DNA from 2 places in the Faecalibacterium sp. 9 genome. Region 1 is predicted to be linked to the other one. Evidence: riboswitches for the same ligand, from Rfam matches in the RefSeq annotation. Region 1 holds a riboswitch; the other holds the start of a gene.

Region 1 (5,072 bases):
GCAGGGCGGTAGAGCTGCTTTCGGAGCGGTTTGGCGAGCGGCTGGGCAGCGATAGCGAAGGGCCGGTGTATGCGTTCCCGACAGCAGAAGCGCTCTGCTGTGCTGGGGAGCAGGCGCTGCAGGAGTGCGGTCTTGGCTACCGCACCCGCTACGTGCTGCATGCGGCGCAGCAGGCGGCAGAGGGCACACTGGACCTGAAGAAGCTGGCTTCCCTGCCCGATGAAGCACTTTTTGCCCGTTTGATGGAACTGGACGGTGTGGGCAAAAAGGTGGCAAACTGCGTGTGTCTGTTCGGCTATGGCCGTGTGGGCCGTGTGCCGGTGGATGTCTGGATCGAACGGCTCATCCGGGACGAGTTTGCCGGGCAGGACCCGTTCCCGCAGTTCGGGCCGGAAGCAGGCATCGTGCAGCAGTACCTGTTCTTTTATAAAAGAAGCGTGGGATAAGAACCGCGGAGCCGCAGGCAGGAGCGTAGGATCATCCGCTAAGCAAAAAAGGCAACGGCTTCCTCTGTTTGAGGAAAACCGCTGCCTTTTTATCATTTTACCGCCTGCTTTAACCGTTCCAGATCTTCTGCATCCGGGTGAGAAAGGGCGTTGTCAAAATTCTCGATCAGCGCATCCAGATTGGGCAGATGGATCGGCTGCTTTTTCATGCCCTCATACCGCTGGCGTACCGAAAGCGGCATCTTGCCCTGACACATATAACGGCCGAAGACCGTGTTGCTCCTGTCCAGCGAACGCTCCACCTTTTTCAGGATCTTGTTGAAATACTCCTCACTGCCGCCAAAGCCGGCGGTGCCAAAAAGGAAGATACTTTTGCCGTGCAGCTGCTTCAAAAAGTCCAAAGTGCTTTCGTCGGCGTTTCCCTTGTCTGTCCAGAAGCCCACATAGAGGTCGTCCGCTTCCATGGCAGCAGGGTCCGGGGTGCCAAAATAGCAGCAGTTTTCCTGTGGCAGACAGGCGTGCAGCGTGTCTGCCAATAATTTTGTGTTGCCTGTTTTACTGCTGAATACGATCGCGTAGCTCATAGTTTCTCCTTTGGTCGGTAACAACAAAAAACACCACACGTTTCCGTGCGGTGCTTTTCCTTCTGGTGGAGAATACCGGGATCGAACCGGTGACCTCTTGCATGCCATGCAAGCGCTCTCCCAGCTGAGCTAATCCCCCAGATGTTTGTGCCGTGCCTGACGACAGGAGTAATTATACCAGCGCTTTGCCGGATTGTCAACAGCTTTTTTGGGATTTTCTGCAAAAAAATTCCCGCCGGGGAAATGCCCTTCCCGGCGGGAAAAATGACTGCGAAAAAACTTACGCTCTTGCGTTCTGCGGGTCGAAGATCTGCGGTGCGACACGGATCAGGATCACCACAAGGACCGTGGTCAGAATGGCTTCGGGCAGCATGTAAGTGGCGTTGTACAAGGCGCTGTACAGCCAGCACAGACCGTCCACGCTCATGCTGGAGATCCCGGGAAAGCCGATCTCAGTCATCCAGCTGAAAGCGTAGTCGTAGTCCTTCCAGACGATGTAACCGGACAGAAAGCTGCACAAAAAGCGCAGCAGGCACACCACAAAGGCGCTGACACCGACACCCACGGTGCGGTTGTGGAAAGGCTTTGCGATCAGGCAGGCAAAGCCCAGCACCGTGAAGGCCAGAAGGTAGTCCAGCAGCACGCAGCCCACCTGTGCCGTGAGGGTCTGGCAGTATGCCAGATTGCCAAGGCCCTGCACAAGCTGGATCAGGCTGTTGACGAAAGCGGTCATGATGCCCCACTTTGCGCCGTGGCGGTAGCTCATTACCAGAATGGGCACCATGCTGAACAGGGTGATGGAACCGCCGTGGGGCATGAGCGGGATCTGGATCATGCTCAAAACGGTGGACAGGGCGATCATCAGCGCACCCTCCACCAGAATGCGGGTTTTGGAATAGGTTTTGGTCATAGGGATTCCTCTTCTCAGAACGATAGTACACAAAAACAAAATGCGCCCGCTTTCCAGCAGGCGCACGGGGTTTGTGAAAGAACGGACAGTTCTGCAAACTCCCACGCCGGCATTGTCCGGTCAGGTAAAAGGGTACTCCGCAAAACGCAGATCTCAGCCTTTCGGCACCCCTGTTTTTATGTCCATGCAAAAGTATAGCGCGTCCGGCGCAAAAGTCAAGCCCCGGCGGAACATATCTGCCTCGGCCTGTGCATAGGCTGTACCATAAGTTCACAATGGGAGGAGTCTGGATATGAAGGGAGACCCCGAACAGAGGGCGGTACAGCTGGGCGAATATATCGCGGCCAACCGGGCCACAGTGCGTGCGGCGGCAGCGGTGTTCGGGTGCAGCAAGTCCACCGTGCACAAGGATGTTGCGGTGCGGCTGCGGACGCTGCAGCCGGAGCTGTTCCGGCAGGTGCGGGCGGTTCTGGCCTGCAATAAGGCAGAGCGGCATCTGCGCGGCGGTGCGGCCACCCGGCGCAAATACAGCCGCAGATAAAAGACGGCACACTTCCGAACAAAACGGAAGCTGTGCCGCCTTTTTTAGGTTCAGTCCCGGGTGCGGAACTGGCTCAGTGCGCCCTTTTCCAGCCGACTGACCTGTGCCTGACTGATGCCGATCTCCTGCGCCACCTCCATCTGGGTCTTGCCCTGCAGGTAGCGCAGCTCCATGATCTTTTTCTCCCGCGGGGTCAGCCCGGCCACCGTCTGGCGGAACTGCAGCCCGCTGATCCAGCTGTCCTCGCCGTCCGGGTCCCGCACCTGATCGATCACATACATGGCATCGCCGCCGTCGGTGTACACCGGCTCATCCAGACTGATGGGCTCCACCACCGATTCCAGCGCCGCCGTTACTTCCCGGCGGGTGAGCCCGGCGCTCTGGGCAATCTCGTCCATGGTCGGCTCGCGGCCAAGCTGCTTTTCCAGCGTCTCGCGGCTCTGCATGGCCCGGTAGGCGGTATCCCGCAGGCTGCGGCTCACCCGCAGGGCATTGTTGTCCCGCAGAAAGCGCCGGATCTCGCCAATGATCATGGGCACGCCGTAGGTGGAGAAGCGCACCGGCTGGGCGGGGTCAAAATGATCGATGGCCTTGATAAGCCCGATGCACCCCACCTGAAACAGATCGTCCAGATTTTCGCCGCGCTGGGCGAACCGCTGCACCACGCTGAGCACCAGCCGCAGATTGCCCTCCACCATCCGCTCCCGTGCGGCGGCATCGCCGGTGCGCACCCGGGCCAGAAGCTCCCGCTTTTCGGCCTCGGTCAGCACAGGCAACTGGGCCGTGTTCATGCCGCACAGCTCCACTTTGTTGTACATCCAAACGCCCCCGGTCTGTTTTTGTTCTCACCGGGAGTATGGGATGTGCAGCGGCATCGTATGCGTGGAAAAAACTGTGCGCTTTCCCGTTTGGCAGGAAAGCGCGGCAAAATATTGTTTTTTGTGCGGATTTATGATATGCTGTATTTGCGGCGGCAACGCCGCCATCAGGCGCTGTGCCCACAAACGCAGAACGGGTTGCGGCACCCAGCATCCGCTTCGTGTCTTGAGCGGCACTCGCGTCTTGCTGGCCGCGGCCCCAACCTCGCCTCCCTGTTTCCGCCATAGGCGGCGGTCGGCTCCGTTGCAGCTGCTCCTTACCGGTACTTGGGTGCCGGCTAAAGACGATTTTTTCTTGAAAATCTCGTTCTCCCCGGATGCCCAAGGGCGGAAAGGGGGGATGCACCATGACGTTTGAACAGGTCGTGCTTCTGCTCACGCTTCTCGGCGGAGCGATCTACGTTACGTTTGAAATTACATGGACTGTTTCTCACAGTGATGACAAAAAGAAAAAATGACCGCCTTCAGACTCCCAAACCTGAGCGGTCATCTTTTCTTGACTTAATCCGGTAAGGAACTAGCCGTTTGCAGGGCCAGCGCCTTTTGTAGTTTTATTATATGCGAATCAGCGCGGATTGTCAAGCCCGGCGGGCGGCAGTTCGCGTTTTTCCACTTCATTCGCTTTCCAGCTGGGCCTTTAATGTATGGATGATCCGCTTTTCCAGCCGGGAGATATAGCTCTGGCTGATGCCAAGGGCATCGGCGGCTTCCTTCTGGGTACGCTCCACGCCGTCGGCAAGGCCGAAGCGCAGCTCCATGATCTGCCGCTCCCGTGGGGACAGGCTGTCCACGGCACGGCGCAGAATGGCACGCTCGGCGTCCTGTTCCAGCCGCTGGCTGATCTGATCCTCGTCGCTGCCAAGAATGTCCGAGAGCAGCAGCTCGTTGCCGTCGCCGTCCACGTTGAGCGGCTCGTCGATGCTGGCCTCCTGCCGGCGGTTGGAGCTTTTGCGTAAGTACATCAGGATCTCGTTGCCGATGCAGCGGCTGGCGTAGGTGGCCAGCTTGATGCTGCGCTCCGGGGTGAAGGTGTTCACGGCCTTGATGAGCCCGATGGTGCCAATGCTGATCATATCCTCGGCGGGAACCCCGCTGTTTTCGTACTTTTTGGCAAGGTATACCACCAGCCGCAGGTTGTGGGTGATCAGGTCGTCCCGGGCGCAGGCGTCTCCCTCCGCCATGCGGGCCAGAAGGGCTTTTTCCTGCTCCGGGGTCAGGGGCGGCGGCAGACTGGGCGCGCCCGCCAGATAATGGGCACCGCCGCAGTATCGCAGCCGTGCAAGAAGCCGCTGCCAGAACAGCCGGAATGCAGAAATACCATGGAACATGAGATCTCCTCCTGTACATCTATAATATAAGCATCAGCGGATGCCCAGCTGCCCGGCCAGCTCACTGTCAAGCAGTGCGGTCCAGTGCTCCGGGGGCGTTTCCGGGTGGCAGAACGCAGCCAGAAAGCCCTGTACCCGGCGGCTGCCCACGCGCAGGGCTTTGGCTGGGACCGCAGGCAGCACACAGTGTCCGGCAATGGTGGTGCAGGGCACCAGCCGCACCCCCAGCTCCGGCGGCGGTGCCGCGCCGCAGGCAAAGTAGCTGTCCAGAAAGGTCCGCAGCGCCTGCGGCAGGCCGTCGCGCACAGAGGGGTAATGCAGCAGCACCACGGCCCGCCCGCTCAGCGGGTCCTGCACCGAAAAGCCGGTGTCGCACAGCGCCTGC
Region 2 (5,072 bases), 490 kb from region 1:
ACGTTGTGTGCCCATGCGCGCTTGGTCAGCTCGCCCAGACGCACCAGCTCCTCGATCTGGCACACGTCGGTGGCGTCAGCCAGACAGCCGGGACGGCAGGCATCGCCCAGCGAGATGGTCACATCGTGCTCGGCGCAGATCTCGCAGATCTCGTCAAAGTGCTCGTAGAAGGGGTTCTCGTTGCCGGTCATGCTCATCCATGCAAACACCAGAGAGCCGCCGCGGCTGACAATGTTCATCTTGCGCTTGTGCTTGCGGATCTGCTCGATGGTCTTGCGGGTGATGCCGCAGTGCAGGGTGACAAAGTCCACGCCGTCCTCTGCGTGCAGACGCACCACATCGATGAAATCCTGTGCAGTCAGCTCTGCCAGATCGCGCTGGTAGTGGATGACCGAATCGTACACCGGCACGGTGCCGATCATCACCGGGCACTCGTGGGTCAGCTTCTGGCGGAAGGGCTGGGTGTTGCCGTGGCTGGACAGGTCCATGATGGCTTCGGCACCCATGTTGACGGCGCTCATCACCTTCTGCATTTCCACATTGTAGTCCTTGCAGTCGCGGGAAACGCCGAGGTTCACGTTGATCTTGGTGCGCAGCATGGAGCCGACGCCCTCGGGGTTCAGGCACTCGTGGTGCTTGTTGGCGGGGATGGCTACCTTGCCCTCAGCGACCCACTGGCGGATCTCCTCGGTGGTGCGGTATTCCTTTTTTGCCACGATCTCCATCTGCGGCGTGATGATGCCCTTGCGGGCGGCATCCATCTGGGTAGTATAAGTCTGCATACGCTCTGTTCCTCCAAATGACAGTTTATCTCTGAACAGCAGGGTGCTGGTCATACATTGATGCGGGGGAGTCTGCGTGCCGGGAGCTTTCTCCTCGGACACGAATCGGGCCATTCCATCGCCCGCCCTACTGCCTGCGGCAGCAGGGTCCCACCCCAGCGGACGGTCCTCGGAGAAACTCCCGACCCGCAGGCAAGGGTGGCAGGCAAGTAGCCGTCATTCAGAAAAAGCAGAACATTCTGGATGCCGGCACCTGCGCAAAATACGCTTTTCATGTTGGTTTTCTCCATGAATTTTATAACGCGGCCCAAGGTGGTGCCCCCGGTTTGCCGCGGGATCGGTCAGATGATCTGCTCGGAAAGCGCCTTCAGCTCCCGGCACTCGGTCTCGATGTCATCTGCTGCAAAGATGGCGCTCACAAGGGCCACACCGTCCACGCCGGTGCCCTTGAGCTGCAGGATGTTCTCCTTGTGGATGCCGCCGATGGCCACCACCGGGATGTCCACGGCGTCACAGATTGCCTTCAGGGTCTCGTGGGGCAGAACGTCCACATCGGTCTTGGTATGAGTGGCAAAGGCCGCACCCACACCAAGGCAGTCTGCGCCATGCTTCACAGCTTCCTGCGCTTCCTCCACGCTGTGGACGGAAACGCCGATCATCATTCCCTCGCCCACACGGGCGCGCACCTGCGCTGCGGCCATATCCTCCTGCCCCACATGCACGCCCTCGGCGTGGCAGCGGATGGCAATGTCCACGTTGTCGTTCACAAAGAACGGCACGCCGTAGCGCTGGCACAGAGCATGGATCTCCACAGCCTCTTTCAGAAAAGCTTCGTCGTCCAGCTCTTTTTCACGCAGCTGCACACAGGTGACACCGCCCTTCAGGGCGCTTTCCACCTGCTCATAGAGGGACTGTTTTCCCACCCATGCGCGGTCGGTGACGGCATACAGAAGCATGTTCTGCTTATCGCACTTCATAGTTTGCTCCTTCTTCCAGCTGTTCCGGGGTCATATTATAAATGGCATCGATGATGTAGCTGCGGTAGGTGGCGTTGCCGTCCTGCGGGGTGAGCCGCTTGTGGGCGATCTCGCCCGCAAGGCCCATGGCGCACACTGCGGCTGCAGCAGCTTCCAGCGGATGGCCGGGGTTGGCGGTAACAAAAGCCGCCGTGAGGGCCGAGAGCTGGCATCCGGTGCCGGTGATGCTGCTCATCATGGGATTGCCGTTGCGGATGACATAGGCTTTTTGCGCATCGGCCACGATGTCGATGGCACCGGTGATGGCAATGACGGCACCGGTCTGAGCCGCAAACTTTTTGGCAAAGGCCACGGCAGAATCCAGATTTTCCTCAGTGACTTTATCAGCCACATCGGCGTCCACGCCCTTGGTTGTGCCCGCGCCGGAGGCCAGCGTTTTGATCTCCGAGATATTGCCGCGGATCACCGCGAACTTCACATCCCGGAGCAGACGGTAGGCCGTATCTGTACGCAGGCGGGATGCACCCGCACCCACCGGGTCCAGCACCACAGGATGGCCCAGCGCGTTAGCCTTTTTGCCCGCCAGCAGCATGCTGGTGATGGTGCGGCTGTTCAGGGTGCCGATGTTGATGTTCAGTCCGCCGCAGATGGTGGTGATGTCCTCCACCTCGGCAGCATCGTCAGCCATGATGGGCGAAGCACCGCAGGCCAGCACCATGTTGGCGCAGTCGTTCACGGTGACGTAGTTGGTAATGTTATGGATGAGCGGGCAGGTGCGGCGCAGGTTCTCGAATTCTGTTTTGAACATTCGGGTGCCCCTCCGTCAGGAAAGACTGTTCTGCATGGAGTGCAGTACGCCGGAGCGCTGCAGGCTGTACACCAGCACGCCCGCAATGATGGAACCCACAGCAGTGGAGATGAGGAAGGGCACGATGTAGGCATAGAACGCGATATCACCGGCGCTCTTGCCCATCAGGAAGATGGCCACCGGGTAGGCGCACAGACCGCCCAGAATGCTGGTACCGAACACCTCGCCCACCATGGTGGCAAAGATGTTCTTGGTCTTAGCGTACACAAGGCCGCACAGCAGGGCACCGAACATGCTGCCGGGGAAGGCCATCAGGCTGCCCAGACCCAGCAGGTTGCGCAGCAGGGAGGCCACAAAGGCCACGCCCACGCCCCACCACGGGCCAAGCAGCACGGCGCAGGTCACGTTGACCATGTGCTGGATGGGTGCGCATTTGCTGCCAAACATGGGGAAGCTGAACACGCTGCCCACCACGCACAAAGCACACAGCATACCGGCCAGCGCCAGCTTTTTCACAGAGAGATTTTTCATAAGGTAAGGCTCCTTTCTCCTGCGGGAGCAGCAAAACCGTACAGCGCCCCCGCAAACAGCCCGTACCGGACGGCACAGGCAAGATCTACAAGCGGTCGAGACTTTCTGGTCTCCTCTCACGCCGGAACACGGCTTCCCATCGCTGACGATTCACGGCACTCAGGGCGCTCCCCCTCAGTCCGCTGCGGCAGTCCCCCCGCAGAAAGGTACAAGGCATCCTCCTCAGAACAGTAAAATAAGCTACAACAAAAAACAGGAGACCCCCTTCTGCGGGGCCTCCTGCAAAAAATCATATGGATGACTTCCTACGGCGGCATTATCCGCATCAGGTAAAAGGGTCGAAGTTCGGATACTTCCTCTCAGCCCGCTGTCACGAGCTCCCCTGTATTTGATTGTGACTGTATTCTACACCCTTTGCACCAAAATTGCAAGAGGGAGGGGAATGATCGTGAATGCGGAGCGCATTTTTGATCGTTATGCCGCCGGATAGTTCACGCCTTTACAGACCAAACCCGCCGTGCAGGGGTCTGCGCAGCGGGTCTGGCTATGAGGAGAATATTATGAAAAAGCAGAGAAAGTCGGTTTAACCCATGGTCACCCGCACCTGCACTGTAGTCCCGGCAGCAGCCAGCGGCAGCACATTGCCCGCGAGGGCTTTGCCGTCCACCGTGATGCTCTGCACACCGTGCTGCACGGCGGCGGTGTTGTCCACTGCAATGTGATACACTGCGCCCCGGTAGCGGCGGGTGACGGTGTAGCCGGTCAGGGTGTGGGGGATGCAGGGGTCTACCCGCAGGCCGTCCAGCGTGGGCTGGATGCCCAAAATGTACTGGCTCACATTGACGAAAGTCCATGCGGCCGTGCCGGTCAGCCAGCTGTTTTTCGCCTCGCCGAAGGTGGGTGCATCCCTGCCCGCCACCATCTGGCTGTAGACGTAGGGTTCGGTGCGGTGGATCTCGGAAATATCCTCGATGTAGGCCGGGCAGGTCTTGCGATACACCTCAAAGGCCCGGTCGCCGTGGCCCAGCACGGTTTCAGCGCAGCTGATCCACGGATTGTTGTGGCAGAAGATGCCTGCGTTCTCCTTGTATCCCGGCGGATAGCTGGAAATTTCGCCCAGATTCAGCTGGTAGCTGGTGTAGGCGGGCTGGTGCAGCACCACGCCGTATGGGGTGTCCAGCCGCTCCTCCACGCTCCGGAGCGCCTGCGCGGCCTGCCCGGTCTCCCTGCCGATGCCTGCCATGACGCACATGCCCTGCGGCTCAATGAAGATCTGTCCCTCGGTGCACTCCCTGCTGCCCACAGGGTTGCCGAAAGCATCGTAGGCACGCCGGAACCATGCGCCGTCCCAGCCTGCGGTCAGGGCCGCCTGCTCCACGGCGTCGATGCTCCGGCGGGCAGCTGCGGCCTCATCGGCAAGCTGCAGGCGGTCGCACAGCTCTGCATACTCGCGCCCGTACTTGACGAACATGCCCGCAATGAACACGCTCTCGGCCACCGGGCCCTCGCTGGGACCGGTGATCTGGAAGCTCTCGCCCGGGTGCTCCGAGAAGCAGTTCAGGTTCAGGCAGTCGTTCCAGTCCGCACGGCCAATAAGCGGCAGGCCGTGGGGGCCAAGATGGGTGCAGGTAAAGCGAAAGCTGCGGCGCAGGTGCTCCATAAGCGGCTGTGCCTTGCGCTCGTCGTTCTCAAAGGGCACCTGTTCTTCCAGAATGGACCAGTCGCCTGTCTCCCGCAGATAGGCGGCGGTGGCGGCAATGAGCCACAGCGGGTCATCGTTGAAGCCGGTGCCCACATCCCGGTTGCCCTTTTTGGTCAGGGGCTGATACTGATGGTAGGCGCTGCCGTCCTCGAACTGGGTGGCGGCAATGTCCAGAATGCGCTCCCGCGCCCGGGCGGGGACGATGTGCACAAAGCCAAGCAGGTCCTGACAGCTGTCCCGGAAGCCCATGCCGCGGCCGGTGCCGCTCTCGT

The links. A riboswitch is a leader RNA that binds a small molecule or an ion and turns the genes downstream of it on or off. The one in region 1 is predicted to bind thiamine pyrophosphate.
Region 2: it holds a riboswitch for thiamine pyrophosphate, as region 1 does, so the genes downstream of both, thiW (energy coupling factor transporter S component ThiW) here and ACKXF9_RS07985 (energy-coupled thiamine transporter ThiT) in region 1, are expected to answer to the same signal.

The regions. Positions count from the first base shown of each region.
Region 1 covers NZ_JBLWGB010000001.1:1,656,054-1,661,125, forward strand. Annotated here, with positions in the region: gene ACKXF9_RS07970 (DNA-3-methyladenine glycosylase family protein) at 1-446, shown strand, start outside; gene bilS (flavodoxin family protein BilS) at 539-1,030, opposite strand; tRNA gene ACKXF9_RS07980 (tRNA-Ala) at 1,094-1,169, opposite strand; gene ACKXF9_RS07985 (energy-coupled thiamine transporter ThiT) at 1,311-1,940, opposite strand; TPP riboswitch at 2,023-2,122, opposite strand; gene ACKXF9_RS07990 (sporulation transcriptional regulator SpoIIID) at 2,233-2,481, shown strand; gene sigG (RNA polymerase sporulation sigma factor SigG) at 2,532-3,299, opposite strand; gene sigK (RNA polymerase sporulation sigma factor SigK) at 3,974-4,687, opposite strand; gene ACKXF9_RS08005 (sigma-E processing peptidase SpoIIGA) at 4,721-5,072, opposite strand, start outside.
Region 2 covers NZ_JBLWGB010000001.1:1,167,719-1,172,790, reverse strand. Annotated here, with positions in the region: gene thiC (phosphomethylpyrimidine synthase ThiC) at 1-782, opposite strand, end outside; gene thiE (thiamine phosphate synthase) at 1,124-1,759, opposite strand; gene thiM (hydroxyethylthiazole kinase) at 1,746-2,567, opposite strand; gene thiW (energy coupling factor transporter S component ThiW) at 2,583-3,098, opposite strand; TPP riboswitch at 3,384-3,492, opposite strand; gene ACKXF9_RS05530 (GH36-type glycosyl hydrolase domain-containing protein) at 3,682-5,072, opposite strand, start outside.